DNA from 2 places in the Alkalihalobacillus sp. MEB130 genome. Region 1 is predicted to be linked to the other one. Evidence: a T-box and tRNA genes for the amino acid it is inferred to sense, from the RefSeq annotation. Region 1 holds a T-box; the other holds one or more tRNA genes.

What was found. The T-box of region 1 lies ahead of N0O92_RS05525 (tryptophan--tRNA ligase). A T-box ahead of a tRNA ligase gene usually reads a tRNA of that ligase, here a tRNA-Trp.
Region 2: it has a tRNA-Trp gene. The T-box ahead of N0O92_RS05525 (tryptophan--tRNA ligase) is inferred to sense a tRNA for this amino acid. The anticodon was not compared.

The regions. Positions count from the first base shown of each region.
Region 1 is NZ_JAOANA010000004.1:35,708-49,672, forward strand. It holds gene N0O92_RS05500 (ring-cleaving dioxygenase) at 1-492, opposite strand, end outside; gene N0O92_RS05505 (NAD(P)H-dependent oxidoreductase) at 759-1,436, shown strand; gene N0O92_RS05510 (hypothetical protein) at 1,618-2,046, shown strand; gene yyaC (spore protease YyaC) at 2,234-2,836, shown strand; gene N0O92_RS05520 (N-acyl-D-amino-acid deacylase family protein) at 2,844-4,445, opposite strand; gene N0O92_RS05525 (tryptophan--tRNA ligase) at 4,511-5,509, opposite strand; T-box leader at 5,557-5,804, opposite strand; gene N0O92_RS05530 (LysM peptidoglycan-binding domain-containing protein) at 5,923-6,453, opposite strand; gene N0O92_RS05535 (heavy-metal-associated domain-containing protein) at 6,637-6,843, shown strand; gene pyc (pyruvate carboxylase) at 6,912-10,352, opposite strand; gene N0O92_RS05545 (DODA-type extradiol aromatic ring-opening family dioxygenase) at 10,579-11,403, opposite strand; gene N0O92_RS05550 (4-oxalocrotonate tautomerase) at 11,504-11,701, opposite strand; gene N0O92_RS05555 (2-keto-4-pentenoate hydratase) at 12,100-12,888, opposite strand; gene dmpG (4-hydroxy-2-oxovalerate aldolase) at 12,901-13,926, opposite strand; gene N0O92_RS05565 (acetaldehyde dehydrogenase (acetylating)) at 13,962-13,965, opposite strand, start outside.
Region 2 is NZ_JAOANA010000013.1:89,295-93,795, forward strand. It holds gene N0O92_RS14185 (MDR family MFS transporter) at 1-246, opposite strand, end outside; gene N0O92_RS14190 (TetR/AcrR family transcriptional regulator) at 436-1,329, shown strand; tRNA gene N0O92_RS14195 (tRNA-Leu) at 1,418-1,499, opposite strand; tRNA gene N0O92_RS14200 (tRNA-Thr) at 1,508-1,583, opposite strand; tRNA gene N0O92_RS14205 (tRNA-Val) at 1,587-1,662, opposite strand; tRNA gene N0O92_RS14210 (tRNA-Glu) at 1,670-1,744, opposite strand; tRNA gene N0O92_RS14215 (tRNA-Ser) at 1,765-1,855, opposite strand; tRNA gene N0O92_RS14220 (tRNA-Ile) at 1,886-1,962, opposite strand; tRNA gene N0O92_RS14225 (tRNA-Gly) at 1,979-2,049, opposite strand; tRNA gene N0O92_RS14230 (tRNA-Pro) at 2,379-2,455, opposite strand; tRNA gene N0O92_RS14235 (tRNA-Arg) at 2,461-2,537, opposite strand; tRNA gene N0O92_RS14240 (tRNA-Leu) at 2,547-2,635, opposite strand; tRNA gene N0O92_RS14245 (tRNA-Cys) at 2,661-2,731, opposite strand; tRNA gene N0O92_RS14250 (tRNA-Gly) at 2,745-2,816, opposite strand; tRNA gene N0O92_RS14255 (tRNA-Gln) at 2,819-2,893, opposite strand; tRNA gene N0O92_RS14260 (tRNA-His) at 2,910-2,985, opposite strand; tRNA gene N0O92_RS14265 (tRNA-Trp) at 3,000-3,073, opposite strand; tRNA gene N0O92_RS14270 (tRNA-Ala) at 3,077-3,152, opposite strand; gene N0O92_RS14275 (protoporphyrinogen oxidase) at 3,464-4,501, shown strand, end outside.

The DNA of each region.
Region 1 (13,965 bases):
TCGAATAAAGATCGGTCCTAATCCCGTAATAGCATACTCTAGAGGAATCGGACCCTTTTGCCAAGGGGTTCCTGATTCTACTCCTTTATTAAACTCATCTGAAATTAACTGATATTGTTGATCATCAAAATCAACAAAAGAAAGCGTCTTTTTACCAAACTGCTCTTTAATTCCTGTATGTTTCACATCAAGTCGATCAAAGCGTTTCACCCAATAATCTAAAGCCGCATCACTTGGTACGCGAAATGATGTTTTTGAGATCTCATTTGTTCCGTGAGAACCTTTTGGAATGCCTGGGAAGTCAAAAAACGTCATATCCGTTCCTGCACTTCCCAAATCATCGGCAAAAAATAAATGATATGTCTGAATATCATCTTGATTTACTGTTTTTTTTACTAAACGCATTCCAAGTACATACGTGAAAAATTCATAGTTCTTTTCTGCACTACTTGTAATAGCCGTGACATGATGTATTCCCTTTAATTCATTCATGATTTCTTCCTCCAACTAACCTTATATTTTTCTAATCGAACTACATGCTCTCATCTTTTACTTTTCTTCATCTTATTACACACTGCTCTTTTATCTCAGAATAGAATATCTTTAATTCGAGATAAATATAACACAGATGAAAAAATCATGTCAATAATAAACAAGTTCTACGAGCAGATTATTTTTAAACACTTTATAGCTCACCTATAATAATAGATGTCGTAGCGGATAATAGGTACTGACATAATAAAAAGGAGTGTTTACATATGGAAAACAAAGCCATCCAAAGACAGGAGATTCTTGATGCATTTGCTTTTAGACATGCAACCAAAGAATTCGACCCTGAGAAAAAAATATCTGATGAAGATTTTCACCTCATACTAGAATCTGCACGTCTATCCCCTAGTTCCGTCGGTTATGAGCCTTGGAAATTTCTTGTAGTGCAAAATAAAGAACTAAGAGAAAAACTACATGAGGTGTCTTGGGGAGCACAAGGACAATTGCCTACAGCTAGCCATTTTGTCGTCATTTTAGCTCGAACGATAAAAGATACAAAGTATGATTCAGATTATGTGAAACATCAAATGCTTGATGTGAAAGGTTTCCCACCTGAATTATTTGATAAAATTAAAGCACGTTATAAATCATTCCAAGAGGACGACCTTCATTTGCTAGAAAGTGATCGAACGATGTTAGATTGGGCAGGAAAACAAACATACATCGCCTTAGCAAATATGATGACTGTCGCTGCTCTTCTTGGCATTGACTCTTGTCCAATTGAAGGTTTCCAATTTGATAGCGTCCAGAAAATTTTAAAAGAAGAAAATTTACTTGAGGATGATCACTTAGCCGTCTCTGTCATGGTTGCTTTTGGATACAGAGCTAAAGAACCACGTCCAAAAGTAAGAAAAGAAATGGATGAAGTTGTCCAATGGATTAAATAATTTTACCATCAACGTATGGGGCTAAGTCTCATACGTTGTCTTGTATTCAATGGTTCCTAAGTATTTTGTCTAATTAAAATGATTTATGCATCATTTTAGAAAATGAAAGCGCTTTAATTTTATTTCAAATACGTTTATAATATAAATAAGGGGATAAAAAACTACATGGGGTGATACCATTATGAAAAAGACAACTGGTGTAAATAAAATCGTAAGTAAGCCAGCACTTCGGTATGTGGTCCGTTCATTGCCTGAAAAAAAGTTCAAATTAAGTTGGAATCATGAGGATAAAGAAAGCATTTTATCAATATATGATTATGAAACAAAACAAATTAGTGTAGCAACTTTTAAAAATGGTAACAACCTTATTTTTCAACATTTAGATTCTTCAAATCCAAAGGTTATCTCCGTATTTGAAGAAGTCCTAGGTGTTCCTCTAAGTAACAAAGTGAAGACAAACTATAAAACACTCTATTTAGAAATGGATTATCATTTAATGGAATTGTATGAATACATACAAGCAAACGAAAAAGTAAAAGTAAAAGAAACAAAAGCAAAATTAATCTTAATAAGAGAAAAAATGCTTCAAAAGCAGACTACCGACAATTAACACCTATTTTTAAGATAAGATATCACGTTCAAAAAGAAATATAGATAGAGAGTCATTACCAAGTGTAATGACTCTTTACTGTGTTCAACTAGTCCCCTTTTTCTTTTAAATTAAAGGGGAATCTTCGTCGAATGAAGAATTATACCATACTAGATTCTACAATCAACAGACGAATGAGGTGAAGTGAATGTTTCAACAACAAGCTTTGCAACGTGTAATAACACCTTCAAAAATGATCATTCCATACGACCATAAATTAGCTCCACTTTTCATTCGTAATAAACTATTTTCACTTATACCTGAAGGAACAGAACATATCTATGTTGCAGGAATTGGTTCAAGTTTAATAAACGGTGACAGCCTAGGACCATTTGTTGGCACATTGCTTCACGACATGTATTCCAAACATTTAACTGTGTTAGGAAGTCTACAGTCTCCACTCGATGCAACGACGATCGAGCCTGTTCTGTCACAACTAAATGTGCCAGAAAACAGTTTTGTGATTGCCATTGACAGTGTGTTAGGTCCAAAAAGAAATGTCAATTCTATTGTCATCCGAGAAGGTTCGATACTCCCTGGAGAAGGGCTTGGTCAAGTGCTACCACCAATTGGAGATTGCAGCATTATGGGTGTCGTCCTAGAGGATAATCCTGCCCTTGAATCTTCTCTTTTTTATACGAATCTTCACCTTATCTATACAATGGCTTCAACGATTGCACGAGGTATTTCTCTTACTACTCGTCAATATTTTCATTATCCTTCTGATCATCCAATTCTTCATAACTTGTAGGAGCTCTCTACAAATTAGTACCCGGTTTAATCATCACACCAGTTTTTGGATCCAAGAATTTGCCAGTTTCATATACTTTATGACCATTAACATAAACAGTGTGAATTCCTTCTGAGTATTGATGTGGATTCGTGTAAGTAGCTACATCTTTAATCAATTCTGGATGAAAAATAACAAGATCAGCATAACAACCTTCATGGATTGTTCCACGGTCAATGAAATTAAGTTTCTTTGCCACTGCTCCTGTCATCTTATAAATTGCTTGCTCTAATGAAAAAAGGTTTTGTTTTCGTTGGTATTCAGCAAAGACTCGAGGAAACGACCCATAACTACGCGGATGCGGTTTTCCAATACTTAATGGTCCTTCCTTAGCTAATGCATAGCCATCGGATCCAACCATAGACAACTTCCCTGCCGCAACAGTACTTACATCTTCTTCACTCATAGAGAATTTGATCATTTTCACAGAACCTGTTTCTTCATATATCAGGTTAAGCATTGCCTCTACAGGAGATTGCCTCTTTACCTTCGCAATTTCCTCAAGATTCCTTCCCTCAAGCTTCGCATTCTCCTTTGTTTGAACGGAGGCAATTACAATGCTCTCCCATCCAACTGACGATTCAATTTTTTGCTTCACTTCTTCTATAATCTTCTTTCTTAACTCTACATCTGAAAGCCTATCCGCTAATTTGCTCCAGCCTCCAGCTTGAGCCCATTTCGGCAGTTGAGAGGTTAAGGAGGTGGAACTGGCTGTATACGGATAAAAATCATAATGAACATTTAGTCCCTCTTTCTCTGCAGATTCTAAACGTTCTATCGCCAATACAACTTTCCCCCAATTTTGTTTACCGACCGCTTTTAAATGTGAAACTTGTAAAGACACACCAGATTTTCTAGCTACTTCAATTGATTCTTCAATAGAATCTAGCAAATACTCATCTTCGTTCCTCATGTGGGTAGAATAAATACCACCATACTCGACTACAACCTTACAAAGTTCAGCTAACTCCTCCACATCAGCAAACATACCTGGAGGATATTCTAATCCAGATGACATTCCGACAGCGCCAAGCTTCAGCCCTTCTCGAATATACTCCTTCATCTCATTCATTTCTGCCTTTGTCGGTGTTCGATCCTCAAAGCCCATAACTGCAGCACGTATGGCCCCATGACCAAGTAAAAATCCTACATTCATGGAGACCCCTTTTATTTGAAACTGTTTCAAATACTCTTTGTATTCATTCCAAGACCACTCTATTTCTTCTGCATAAATGACCGAACCTGTTTCCTTTATTTGACTTTTTCTCTCAGAAGGACAAGGCGCTGCTCCCATTCCACAGTTTCCAATGATCTCAGTCGTTATTCCTTGAGACACTTTACTTGCTCCCCTTGAGTCGACTAATAGTGTAATATCAGAATGAGTATGAATGTCAATAAACCCTGGTGCAACAACCAGTCCATCTGCATCGATGACCTCTTTTGCAATAACGTGAGATTCAGTCTGAGGTAATATAATTTTATTTTCTTTTATTGCTACTAATTGATGCTTTCCTTTTTGCCCTGTACCATCGATGACCAATCCATTTTTTATTAAAGTATCAACATTCATTTCTTCACTCCTTATGTTTTTTCTTTCTGTTTCTTTTTAAATTTTTTTCCACTCTTACTTTGGCATTACACTCTAAACCCCATTTTTCCTTTAATTTCTTTTAAAAATGGAGCACTAATTCCGCTTGCCTTTTCGGCCCCTTCTTTTAATATCTCATCTAATATCATAGGTTTCTCCATTAATTCGTTATACTTCTCCCGTGGTTCTTCTAAGAATCGATTCATCACATTAAATAATTCCGTTTTTGCCTCTCCCCAACTAATCCCTTGCAAAAATTGCTCTCTCATTTGTGTTCCTTCAATTGGCTGTGCAAAAGCTTCATATAAAGTGAAAATAATAGAGGAATCAGGATCTTTCGGCGCCTCTGGAGGAAGAGAATCCGTCTTGATTTTGTTAATCAGCTTCTGAAGCTTCTTCGGCTCTTCAAATAACGGAATCGTATTGTGATAGCTTTTACTCATTTTTCTTCCATCAAGTCCAGGTAGTACAGAACCTCCTTCCTGAATTTTATAATCTGGCAATGAAAATGTATCTCCATATACATGGTTAAAGCTCTCAGCAATATCTCTTGCAATTTCCACATGCTGAATTTGATCTTTTCCTACTGGGACCACTTCTGTTTTTAACATAAGAATATCTGCAGCCATTAAAATGGGATACGTAAAGAGTCCCATATTGACACCAAAGTTAGATTCACGGTTCATCTGCTCATTGCTATCAACCATCGATTTATATGCATGAGCTCGGTTCATTAATCCCTTTGAAGTAAAGCAGGCTAAAATCCAGTTCAACTCAAACACTTCCGGAACATCTGATTGTCTATAGAAAATCGTACGATCGGGATCTAGACCAAGTGCTAGCCATGTAGCAGCAATGCCATATGATAAACCTCTGAACTCATTTGGATCGTGAATTTTTGTTAAACCATGATAATCAGCAACAAAATATGCTGGTACATAACTAGGTTCTTGCGCTAGATCCAAAGCCGGTCTTATTGCTCCTATATAGTTCCCTAAATGAATTTGCCCAGTTGGTTTGATTCCTGTTAAAATTGTTTTCTTCACAAGATACCCTCCTTTTATAACAACGCAAAAAAGGTTACCCATCCTATAAAAAGGACGAGTAACCCGTGGTGCCACCTTCATTCGCTCACTAAGTGAACGCACTTAATCCGTACAGAAACATGCTAACTGCTTCGATACTTTGTCTATTTTAACGGCAAGACATCCCGCTAAACCTACTTTAATTTCAGTTTAGAAGCTCAGAAGCCCATTCAACATTTATCCTGCACTGATTTTCACCAACCATCAGCTCTCTGAAGCGTTTTAAATGCCTACTCTTCTTCATCATCGCATTTCCATCCATTAAATTACTTTCTATTGTAAAATATGGAAAATAGAAATGCAAGAGAATTTTAAAAATACACACTAGGACAAGTCAAAACTAAAAACGAGATAATAAGTACTTTCTCTTTACCTTAATCATAATAAAAATCCACAACAGGTGGAGTAACCATTGGACTAGGTACACACAATTTGGTTCCAACTATCATTTGATTTGGATTATCAATATGATGATTTACAGCAAGTAACGACTCTAGTGGAATATTAAACCGGATGGCAAGTTCACCTAACGTCTCTCCTGGCCTCACGATATGAAATCGATCCATCGGACATTCGACATCAATACTAGGAGGGATGCAAATTGCTTGCCCTATTTGTAGTTGATATAAATTGACAGCGGGATTTTTATTTAAGATAGTTTCCGGACTAACATTGTACATCTGGGCAATGTGATACAATGTATCATTTGGTTTCACAATATATTGAAGACCATTTTCACACGGGGGCAACGGTAGGCAAATCCGTTGCCCGACTAGTAAGTTAGTTGAGTCGATGTCCGGGTTAGCTTGCTCAATTCCAATTACAGATATATTATATCTCTGAGCCAACAAATACAAAGTATCGCCAGGTTGAACAAAATATTGTTGATCGTATGAACAGCTCATTGGGCGCCTAACATCAGTCCAGTTAAAGTTGTTATAGTAATAAATAAAAATCCCCTCCCTCTTAATCAATTGTTATATTTTATTCATTTGCCTATATGGTTGTGAGTTTTTCAACAATTCTTTTTTATGAATATTTATCTCCATTAAATCTAAGAATATGGAAAAACAAGTAAGGTGAGGGCCATGCAAAATATTACACTTCAAATTGAAAAAATGAGTTGTGGTAATTGTCTTTCTACAGTAGAAACGGCGTTGAAGAATGTTACTGGAGTTAATGAAGCAAATGCGTCACTTAAAGACAAAACAGTTAGTGTACAGTTTGACGAAACGAAAACGGACGTCAATCATTTAGTTGAGGCTGTAGAAGAGGTAGGGTATATTATTATTTAATATTTGGTTAATAGAAAGCCCTTCCCAAATTAAGGGAGGGCTTTCTCGTCAGGTAGGGCTTTAAATAATTATTTGTTTTCCAACTCTAACAACAAATCCCCTGTCTGAATTCCTTCTCCATTACTCACATGAACGTCTTTGACTACCCCATCAAACGGGGCCTGAACCGTCGTTTCCATTTTCATTGCTTCTGTAATCATAAGGTGATCACCTTTTTTCACTTGATCCCCTTTCACGACAAGAGCTTTTAAAACCGTTCCCGGCATGGATGCAGCAATATGGCTTGGATTGGTTTTATCAGCTTTCACTTTTGTTGTCACAACCGACTTAACATTTTGATCTTTGATGACCACTTCACGCGGTTGTCCATTTAATTCAAAATAAACGATGCGATTTCCATCACTTTGAGGATTAGAGATCGAGACAAGTTTCACGATTAGTGTTTTCCCTTTTTCAATTTCAACTTCAATTTCTTCTCCTAAACGAAGTCCGTAAAAGAACGTTGGTGTGTCTAATACTGAGACATCTCCAAACTGGTTACGAAATTGTTCAAACTCTGTAAAGACTTTCGGATACAGTGCATAAGAAAGCATATCGTGACTTGTGACTTGTCGACCTAATTTATGAAATAGTTCTTCTTTCATAGCTTGGAAATCAACAGGATCCATAGTTTCTCCAGGACGACCTATAAGCGGTTGCTTCCCTTTTAATATGATACTTTGTAGTTCTTTTGGGAAACCTTGATACGGCTTTCCAAGTTGCCCTTGAAAAAACTCCACTACAGAATCAGGAAAGTCAAGTTGTTGTCCACGTTTAAATATGTCTTGTTCAGAAAGATCATTTTGTACCATGTATAGAGCCATGTCTCCTACTACTTTAGAAGATGGGGTTACTTTTACCACATCGCCGAACATATCGTTTACTGTCCGATACATCTTCTTAACATCATTCCAGCGGTCTTTTAAACCAACTGCTTTTGCCTGTTGTTGAAGATTGCTATACTGTCCACCAGGCATTTCATGTTCATACACTTCTGTATGCGGCGCATTCATGCCACTTTCAAAACCAGCGTAATATTTACGAGTTCCATCCCAGAAATCGGCTAGTTGCTCAAAGGCTCGAATGTCGACTTTCGGCTGACGATTAGAACCGCTTAGTGCATAATACAAGCTATTGGCACTTGGTTGGGATGTAAGACCTGCCATAGAACTAACAGCTACATCAACGATATCAACTCCTGCTTCAATGGCTCTAGCATACGTGAATAATCCATTTCCACTCGTATCATGTGTATGCAAATGGATTGGAATCGAAATGCTGTCCTTTAACTCTGTAATTAATTGATACGCCGCTTCTGGTTTTAATAGTCCAGCCATATCCTTAATTCCTAGAATATGAGCTCCTGCTTCTTCTAGTTCTTTTGCTAAAGATTTATAGTATTGCAAATCATATTTCGATCGGCTTGAATCTAAAATATCTCCTGTATAGCACATTGATGCTTCAGCCACTTTTCCATTCGTACGAACTGAGTCAATAGCAAGGCGCATTCCCTCAACCCAGTTTAAGCTATCAAAAATTCTAAACACATCGATCCCGGCTTCAGACGATTTCTTAACGAATTGTTCAATTACGTTATCTGGATAGTTCGTATACCCAACGGCATTGGATGCACGAAGAAGCATTTGAAACAGCACATTCGGTGACTGTTTACGTAATGTTAATAGACGCTCCCACGGATCCTCATGCAGAAAACGCATCGTAACATCATATGTTGCTCCACCCCACATCTCTAAAGAGAAGAGGTTAGGAAGAAGTCTTGCTGTCGGCTCGGCAATTTTCTTTAAATCATGTGTACGTATTCTTGTAGCTAGCAAGGATTGATGCGCATCACGGAACGTCGTATCCGTTAATAAAACCTCATTCTGGTCTTTCACCCATTTCGCTAACCCCTCGGGTCCGAACTGATCTAATATTTGCTTTGTACCTTCCGGGATAGGATCTGTATACTTCACTTTTGGAACAGGTGGTTTTTCAAAGATCGGTTTCTTAGCTTGCTCCAAACCAGGATACCCATTAACAATCGTTTCTCCAATAAACGAAAGCATTTTTGTTCCACGGTCTTTTCGTTTAGGGAAAACAAATAATTCAGGTGATTGATCGATAAAAGAAGTGTTGTATTCACCCGATAAGAACTTGGGGTGCTGAACAACATTTTCTAAAAAAGCAATGTTCGTTTTAATTCCACGAATTCGAAACTCACGTAAATTTCTTAACATTTTTGATGCAGCACCATCAAATGTTAATGCCCACGTTGATACTTTTACGAGTAATGAATCATAAAAAGGAGTAATAACAGAACCTTGGAATCCATTTCCTGCATCTAGCCGAACACCAAACCCGCCACCAGAGCGGTACGCATTAATTCGTCCTGTATCTGGCAAGAATCCATTACTAGGGTCTTCTGTTGTAACACGCGATTGAATCGCGAAGCCACTGCAAGCTATATTTTCTTGTCTTGGAATACCTAATTTAGGTCCATGTAATGGTTCTCCATCGGCAATCATAATTTGCGATTGAACAATATCAATTCCTGTCACCATTTCAGTAATTGTATGCTCTACTTGAACACGTGGATTCACTTCAATAAAGTAAAACTTACCGTCATCTGTCGCTAAAAACTCCACTGTTCCTGCATTTACATATTTAATGTTTTTTGCTAATTGTACCGCGGCATCACAAATTTGATCACGAACTTCTTCACTTAACGAAACACTCGGAGCTATCTCTACAACCTTTTGATGACGTCGTTGAACCGAACAATCTCGTTCATATAAATGGACAATATTGTCATGTTTATCAGCTAATATTTGCACTTCAATATGTTTTGGATTCTCAATGAATTTTTCAACATACACTTCATCATTACCGAATGCAGATTTAGCCTCAGACTTAGCACGATCATAAGATTCACGTAATTCCTCAGCAGACCGAACGATTCGCATCCCTCGACCACCACCACCGAGTGAAGCTTTAATAATAAAAGGAAACCCATGCTTTTCCGCAAATGTTTGTACTTCATCTACACTTTCAACAGGACCATCACTTCCTGGAATAACAGGCAATCCTGCTTTCAATGCTTGTTCCCTTGCCTGAACTTTATCCCCGAACATATCTAAATGTTCAAGCTCTGGTCCAATGAAAATAATTCCTTCTTCCGAACACCTTCTAGCAAAATCGATGTTTTCAGATAGGAACCCATATCCAGGATGAATGGCATCTACTTCATTTCGCTTAGCAATTTCAATAATCCCTTCGATATCTAAGTAGGCTTCAATTGGTTTTTTCCCTTCACCCACTAAGTAAGCCTCATCCGCTTTATAGCGATGAAATGCCCCGGAATCTTCTTTGGAATAAATTGCAACAGTCCTAATGTTTAATTCTGTACACGCTCTAAAAATCCGAATTGCGATTTCCCCACGATTTGCTACTAATACCTTGTTAATATTCATAAATGCCCTCTTCTCTTCTTTTAGTTGCTTTCTATCTTACGTATAAAAAAAAACCTCTACTTTCTGTCAAAAAGCAACTAAATAGTCTGTATCAGCCATCATTTTTCCTGATATAGGATCAGACTAACCAGTTTGTTTTATATAGCATTCTTTAAAAAACAGGAAAAGACATTCTACACATAGAATGCCTTCCCACAGACTTTCTTCCTTATTAGAATAGGCTCTATTATTTACTGCCTTGTAATGATTTTTCAGGCTCAAATGTCATAATCGCATTTCCACTTCCTGATGATTGGGCGTAAGCAAGGAAGGATGGTTTATATTTGTTTTCTAACGTGCCTAATAACATCGCTATATGGCGCCCTCCCCCTTCAACTCCAGCCACGTTTGCATATTGTGGAAGCATTTCTTTAGCTAAATCCCAATTACGATCTAGAATATAATCAATAAACTGTTTATCTAACGCTTGCTCTGAAACAGTTGGCATATGGTGGCGACCACGAACTAAATTATGAGCCAAAGCTCCACTGTACACAAACACATATTTCTTATCGCTATTGTGTAACACATCTCCAATCGCTTGGCCCCACTTATATGTTTCATCCAATCCAGCAGCCATCGTTATCGACAGGTTCACTACAGGTATATCTGCATTTGGAACTAAATATCGTAAAGGAACCACTGTTCCATAATCCCAAACGTACGTTGGATCATTTACCGCAATAACAGGTAGACGCGCGTGTTTTCCAGCTAGAACCAGCTTTTCTCCAAGTTCTTGATCACCAGGATAGTCATATGCAACATCTGAGATAATATCAGGACATTCAAATGCTGTTAAAATTCCTTTATGTTGTGGTGACACATCTACATAATGATGAAACGTAGATTGCCAGTGACAAGAAATAAGGATAACAGCATCAGGCTTAATCTCTTCAATTTGTTTTGAGATCTCATCCATTTTTGCAACGATATCTTTTTGAAAGTCAGGAACATTTTCACGATGACAAATACTAGGAACATGAGCCGCTAAAATACCTAATTCAATCGTCATTTTCATTCCCCCTAAATAGTAAATATTCTCCCCTAAGAGTTCTAACTATAAGCTTTTATTCTTCAATAAAGACGAAAGAGTGTTAATTGCAGTTACTTTGTTATTTGGAAGCATTTCGCTTCTCAACTGATTCTCCAGCAATTCCCCAGTGAGATTTTGGAATTTCAGTAACAATAACCCTAACACTTTCTTTCGGCACCTCAAGCGTAGAAGTAATGGTTTCAGTGATTTCTGCAATTACTTTCTCAATTTTCTCTTTAGGTCTGCCTTCCATCATGTTAACGTTTACAATCGGCATTTTATTCCCTCCTTTATTAACATAGAAAATGCATCATTATGATACACCTCTATCCTATCCTTACATTCTATTTTTCTAGCTACGAGTAATCGAGTAAAAGAAAAGGGAAGTTCGCCCTTTTTCTTTATTTAAGTGTAAACATACTGCGATGGCTCCACTCGCCGTGCGCTTTTTGAGAAGATCACTCAAAAACCTTAAAACCTTACGGCGGCTCCGCTCATCGCGTCGAGTAAAAGAAAAAGGGAAGTTCGCCCTTTTTCCTATTTGTGCGAACATGCTTGCGATGGCTTCACTCGCCGTGCGCTTTTTGAGAAGTTCACTCAAAAAGCTTTAAACCTTTACGGCGGCTCCGCTCATCGCGTCGAGTAAAAGAAAAAGGGAAGTTCGCCCTTTTTCTTTTACTCTCCTACCGTGAAGCTTACTTCGCCTAGACCGTCTAGTTTTCCTGTTACGTGGTCACCGAATGATAAATGATGGGCTCCGGTGATTCCGCCTGTTAGAATGATTTGACCGGCTTTTAGTTTTTCACCTTTACGATGAAGCATGTTTGCTAGCATGGCTACGGAGTTTGCTGGATGACCCAATACAGCTGCTCCAGCACCAAGATCTTTAATTTCACCATTAATAGATAAGACCGTTCCAATTAGCTCTAAATCTAACTCTTCTGGCTTACGTACTTTGTTTCCGAATACAACTTGAGAAGTTGATGCATTGTCTGCAACTACATCTGGAAGGGTAAAGTTAAAGTTTTCATAGCGACTATCAATGATTTCAAGTGCTGAACAAACATACTCTGTTGCAGCTAGAACTTGAGCACCTGAGACGCCGGGACCTTCAATATCTTTTCCAAGGATAAACGCTACCTCTGCTTCTACTCTCGGATGAATGAAATCAGATAAAGAGATTTGTCCGCCATCTTGAACAATCATGTTATCAAAAACATATCCGTAAATAGGCTCTTCCACATTCATTTGCTTCATTTTCGCTCTGCTCGTTAAACCCATTTTAGGCCCAACAATAGAATGACCTTGTTCAAGCTTTAGTTTCACTAACTCTTCTTGAATAGTATATGCATCTTCTACTGTTAAGTTAGGAGCTTTCTCCAAAGTAATTTTAGTCACTTCTTTTCTTTGTAATTCAGCATCTAATAAGAATTTAGCTATCTCTTTATTCGACATGTTACTCATAATATCCCCCCACTACACTTTCAGACTATTTTTCTTATTTGCAATTTCTGCTGCAACGTCAATAATCATATCTTCCTGACCACCAACTACTTTTCTCTTCCCTAGCTCAATTAAAATATCACGAGAATCTACATTGAATTGTTTGGCTGCTCTTTGAGAGTGAAGTAAGAAGCTTGAGTACACTCCCGCATAACCCATAACAAGACTATCTCTCGTAATCTCCTGTGGTTGAGGAAGAATTGGCGCAACCACATTTTCTGCCAAGTCCATCATTTTATATAAATCTACTCCACTTTTAAGTCCCATTCTCTCTAATACGGCAACGAGCACTTCCGTTTGAGTATTCCCAGCACCCGCACCTAAGCAACGAATACTTCCATCAATTCTAGTTGCGCCTTCTTCAATCGCAGCAAGTGAATTAGCCATCGCAAGAGATAGGTTGTTATGTCCGTGGAATCCAATATTAATGGTTAAACTTTGACGAAGCGCTCTAATCCGTTCACGTACTTCATTTGGAAGTAGTGCACCAGCTGAATCTACAACGTAAACCGTATCTGCTCCGTAACTTTCCATTAACTTCGCTTGTTCCACAAGCTTATTCACTGGAGCCATGTGGGACATCATAAGGAACCCAACTGTTTCCATTCCTAGCTCTTTTGCTAGATTAATATGTTGTGGCGCAACATCAGCTTCCGTGACATGTGTAGCAACACGAGCCATTTTCGCACCAAGTGAAGCAGCTTGCTTCAACTCATTCATTGTACCGATTCCAGGAATGAGGAGTACCGCTACCTTTGTTTGGTCACAAACCGATACTGCTGCCTCTATTAATTTCATTTCATCCGTTAACGAACGACCATACTGTTCGGAAGATCCAGCTAAGCCGTCTCCATGAGCTACTTCAATGTACGGGACACCTGCATCATTTAAGGCACGGGCCACTTCTGTTACTTGTTCTACTGTATATTGATGGCCAATTGCATGACTTCCATCACGCAAGGCCACTTCAGTAAGTATGATATCTCTATTCTCGCTCATTCTATCCATCCCTTTCTATAAGAAGTTCGTCTTTTTTAG
Region 2 (4,501 bases), on a different contig from region 1:
GAATAAACGCCGCACTGAATATTTTTGAATGAAAAAAGCAGTGGTTGGAATCATAATTCCATTTACAAGCATATAGCCTGTTGTTAACCACTGAACTGTTGCTGGTCCTACCTGCAAATCCATCATTATTGATGGCAACGCAATATTTAATAGTGTGTTATTTAAAAATGCAATAAATGCTCCTATCATAAGTACGGATAAGACTCCGTAATTGGGACGAGTGCCTTTATCAATGGAATGTTCCATTATATTTCCCCTCTCTATACCATAGGTACATCTTTTATACCTTTAGTTCATCTTGACAATATATTATACTAACGGTTCAACTAATTCAACACTAAAATTTCTTTATAGTGATGGATTTGTCCAAATAAATAAAATAAGGTATGATTACTTCTATACTAGCAGTTCAACTTCAAATAAAAGGTGATGTATATGAACGACAGAAAACAACATGTCATAAACATGTCCCATAAACTATTTGTAGAGAAAGGATTTCAAGCAACGTCCATTCAAGACATTTTAGAATACAGTGGAATTTCAAAGGGAACTTTTTATAATTACTTTTCTTCAAAAAACGAGTTAATAATGGCTCTCTTTAGAACGTTTTATAAAAAGATGGAAAAAGAACGAAATGAATTGCTTATAGGTGAAGATCCTTCTGATATCGAAATTTTCGTTAAGCAATTTGAATTTCAATTAAATACAAACAAAAAGAACAAAGTTTTTACTCTGTATGAAGAAGTCCTCTTCTCAACCGACGAGGAACTCAAAGCCTTTATAAAACGAGGCCAAATTCGAACGATACAATGGGTCTATCGACGATTTCAGGATATTTTTGGTAAAGATAAGGAACCTTATTTACTCGATTGCGCGATTATGTTTTTAGGCATTCTCCATCAAAACATGAAGTATTACACAATGGAACATCAGTCCAATACGAGTACATATCAGGTTGTGCGTTATAGTGTAAAACGAATGGAAAAAATGGTTCAAGAACTAGCTCAATCAAATGAACAACTAAATAAACCTGAACTTTTAAATAAATGGCTTCCTTCTATAGAACTAGAGGGAACGAATCTCCAAGCACAGATTAGTGAAGTCATTACCGCTTTGAGGATTTCAATAATAAACCATGAAGAGAAAGAAAGAAATTTGGAACTTTTACATTTCCTCCAAGAGGAACTCACTCACAATTCTCCTCGTGAATTTCTTATTGAAAGTGTGATCGATTCATTAAAAAACACCTTATCTTCAGTTCATCAAGAGCAATTCGCTTCTCTTGACCGTCTCGTTTCTAAATACTTTAATTGTGAGAAGGGAAATTAGGGTAGGTATCGTTTCATGTTTAATTAGAGGAAATGAAATGAAAAAGAGCACAATCCAATTAGTTTGGATTGTGCTCTTTTTCTATGAATGCGGGTGAAGGGAGTCGAACCCCCACGTCAAAAGACACTAGATCCTAAGTCTAGCGCGTCTGCCAATTCCGCCACACCCGCGAAATAAGTGGTGCCGGCCAGAGGACTTGAACCCCCAACCTACTGATTACAAGTCAGTTGCTCTACCAATTGAGCTAGGCCGGCATATGGTGGAGGATGACGGGATCGAACCGCCGACCCCCTGCTTGTAAGGCAGGTGCTCTCCCAGCTGAGCTAATCCTCCATATAATTGGTGACCCGTACGGGATTCGAACCCGTGTTACCGCCGTGAAAGGGCGGTGTCTTAACCGCTTGACCAACGGGCCACTAGAAATAAAGCATGTCATGGCGGAGAAGGAGGGATTTGAACCCTCGCGCCGCGTAAACGACCTACACCCTTAGCAGGGGCGCCCCTTCAGCCACTTGGGTACTTCTCCATATCTCAGTTATTACGTTTTACTGTGGAATGGTGGGCCTGAGTGGACTCGAACCACCGACCTCACGCTTATCAGGCGTGCGCTCTAACCAGCTGAGCTACAGGCCCACAGTAATTTTATAAGAGCGGGTGATGAGAATCGAACTCACGACATCAGCTTGGAAGGCTGAGGTTTTACCACTAAACTACACCCGCATGTTAACTAGATTTGTATCATAAAATTGACTCCGCCCAAACATGTCTCTTCCTCTTCTAGCAATTCTCAGAAGCAAATGCGTCGAGACAACTCGTAGCTTATTCGGCAGAAGCGTTGCTCGTGGCTGAGGTTTTACCACTAAACTACACCCGCATGTTAACTAGATTTGTATCATAAAATTGAATCCGCCCAAACATGTCTCTTCCTCTTCTAGCAATTCTCAGAAGCAAATGCGTCGAGACAACTCGTAGCTTATTCGGCAGAAGCATTGCTCGTGGCTGAGGTTTTACCACTAAACTACACCCGCATATTACATTATTTGACTCTCTGGTCGGGAAGACAGGATTTGAACCTGCGACCCCCTGGTCCCAAACCAGGTGCTCTACCAAGCTGAGCCACTTCCCGTAATATGGCGCGCCCTGAGAGATTCGAACTCCCGACCTTTTGATTCGTAGTCAAACACTCTATCCAGCTGAGCTAAGGGCGCTTATTTAATTGGTGCCGAGGGCCGGACTTGAACCGGCACGGTAGTCACCTACCGCAGGATTTTAAGTCCTGTGTGTCTGCCAATTCCACCACCCCGGCAAGGCAGATACTTGTAAATTAATGAAGGCGGTACCCGGATTTGAACCGGGGATCAAGGTTTTGCAGACCCGTGCCTTACCACTTGGCTATACCGCCATTATTGTAAAAGAGCGGAAGACGAGATTCGAACTCGCGACCCCCACCTTGGCAAGGTGGTGTTCTACCACTGAACTACTTCCGCATTGGCTGGGCTAGCAGGATTCGAACCTACGCATGACGGAATCAAAATCCGTTGCCTTACCGCTTGGCGATAGCCCAATACATTGTAGTAATATGGGGCGACTGATGGGAATCGAACCCACGAATGCCGGAACCACAATCCGGTGCGTTAACCACTTCGCCACAATCGCCACGTTAATCATATTGGCAGGGGCAGTAGGAATCGAACCCACACCGGAGGTTTTGGAGACCTCTGTTCTACCGTTAAACTATGCCCCTAAATGGTGGAGCCTAGCGGGATCGAACCGCTGACCTCCTGCGTGCAAGGCAGGCGCTCTCCCAGCTGAGCTAAGGCCCCATTTACGAAAACAGTAAAAGTAATCACTCGAACAATTAATACTATACCACAGCATCTTATTCCACGCAACTATTTTTATTGTTTTTATTTTTTGTCCTTCACGAATTTTTATTTTATCATAAACTTAATAACATACAAGTCTTTAGTTAAAAAATCTTAATCAAACTGCCGGTATCCCATCCACTCTAACTAAATAAGTGGAGGGAAATCAAAAAATATGTCAGTATGTTGTACAGATAACTAATATAAGGAGAGAAATGAGTACATTACGTTATAATAAATAGAGAAACTGTCAAATAGGAGTGAGAACACTGAAAACTATAGCTGTTATAGGTGGGGGGATTACTGGCCTAACCACGATGTATTATTTACAAAAATTATTACGTGAACACCAAATACAAGCGAAGTTAACGTTAATAGAGAAAAAGGAATATCTAGGAGGGAAAATTAACACGGTTTTAAATGAGGAATTTATTATGGAGACAGGAGCGGACTCCATCGTTGCAAGACACGAAAGCGTCATGCCCTTAGTCGAAGATCTACAGTTACAAAAGGAAGTGGTCTATAATTCAACTGGGATATCCTATATTTATTCAAACAATGAATTACACCCTATTCCCGCTGACACTGTATTCGGTATCCCAACAAGTGTTGATTCATTATTTCAAAGTACATTGGTTTCAGCTGAAGGAAAACAAGTAGCACTTAAAGATTTAGAACTTAAAAATGAACATTTCACCAAAGACAGTTCAATCGGTGATTTCCTTGAGTATTTCTTAGGAAAAGAATTAGTCGAGAAACAAATTGCTCCAGTTTTATCAGGGGTTTATTCTGGAAAACTTAATAAACTAAGTATCGCCTCTACTCTTCCGTATTTATTGGAGTATAAAAATAAATACGGAAGCATTATTAAAGGATTAGAGAAAAACAAAGAAAAGTTCCGTTCCAACTCAAATAAAAAATTTCTTTCTTTTCAAAATGGACTCTCTACTCTCATACATTCACTTGAAGATCAATTACAAGATGTTCTAATAGTAAAAGGAGTAGAGACGACAAACATTTATAAAATAGGAGATCCTTATCAGATTTCTTTTTCGAATCATGAAACCATTGAAGCGGATTATATAGTGGTAACAACACCTCATCAGATTGCTCAATCTCTATTTAATCACAATGAATTAAACGAAGAATTTGCTAGATTAACAAACTCGTCTTTAACAAGCATTTATCTTGGTTTTGAGCTACCAGATGCTCTACTCCCCGCAGATGGAACTGGTTTTATTGTGTCAAATAGCGATCTACAATGTGATGCTTGTACATGGACAAGCAGAAAGTGGAAAAACACATCT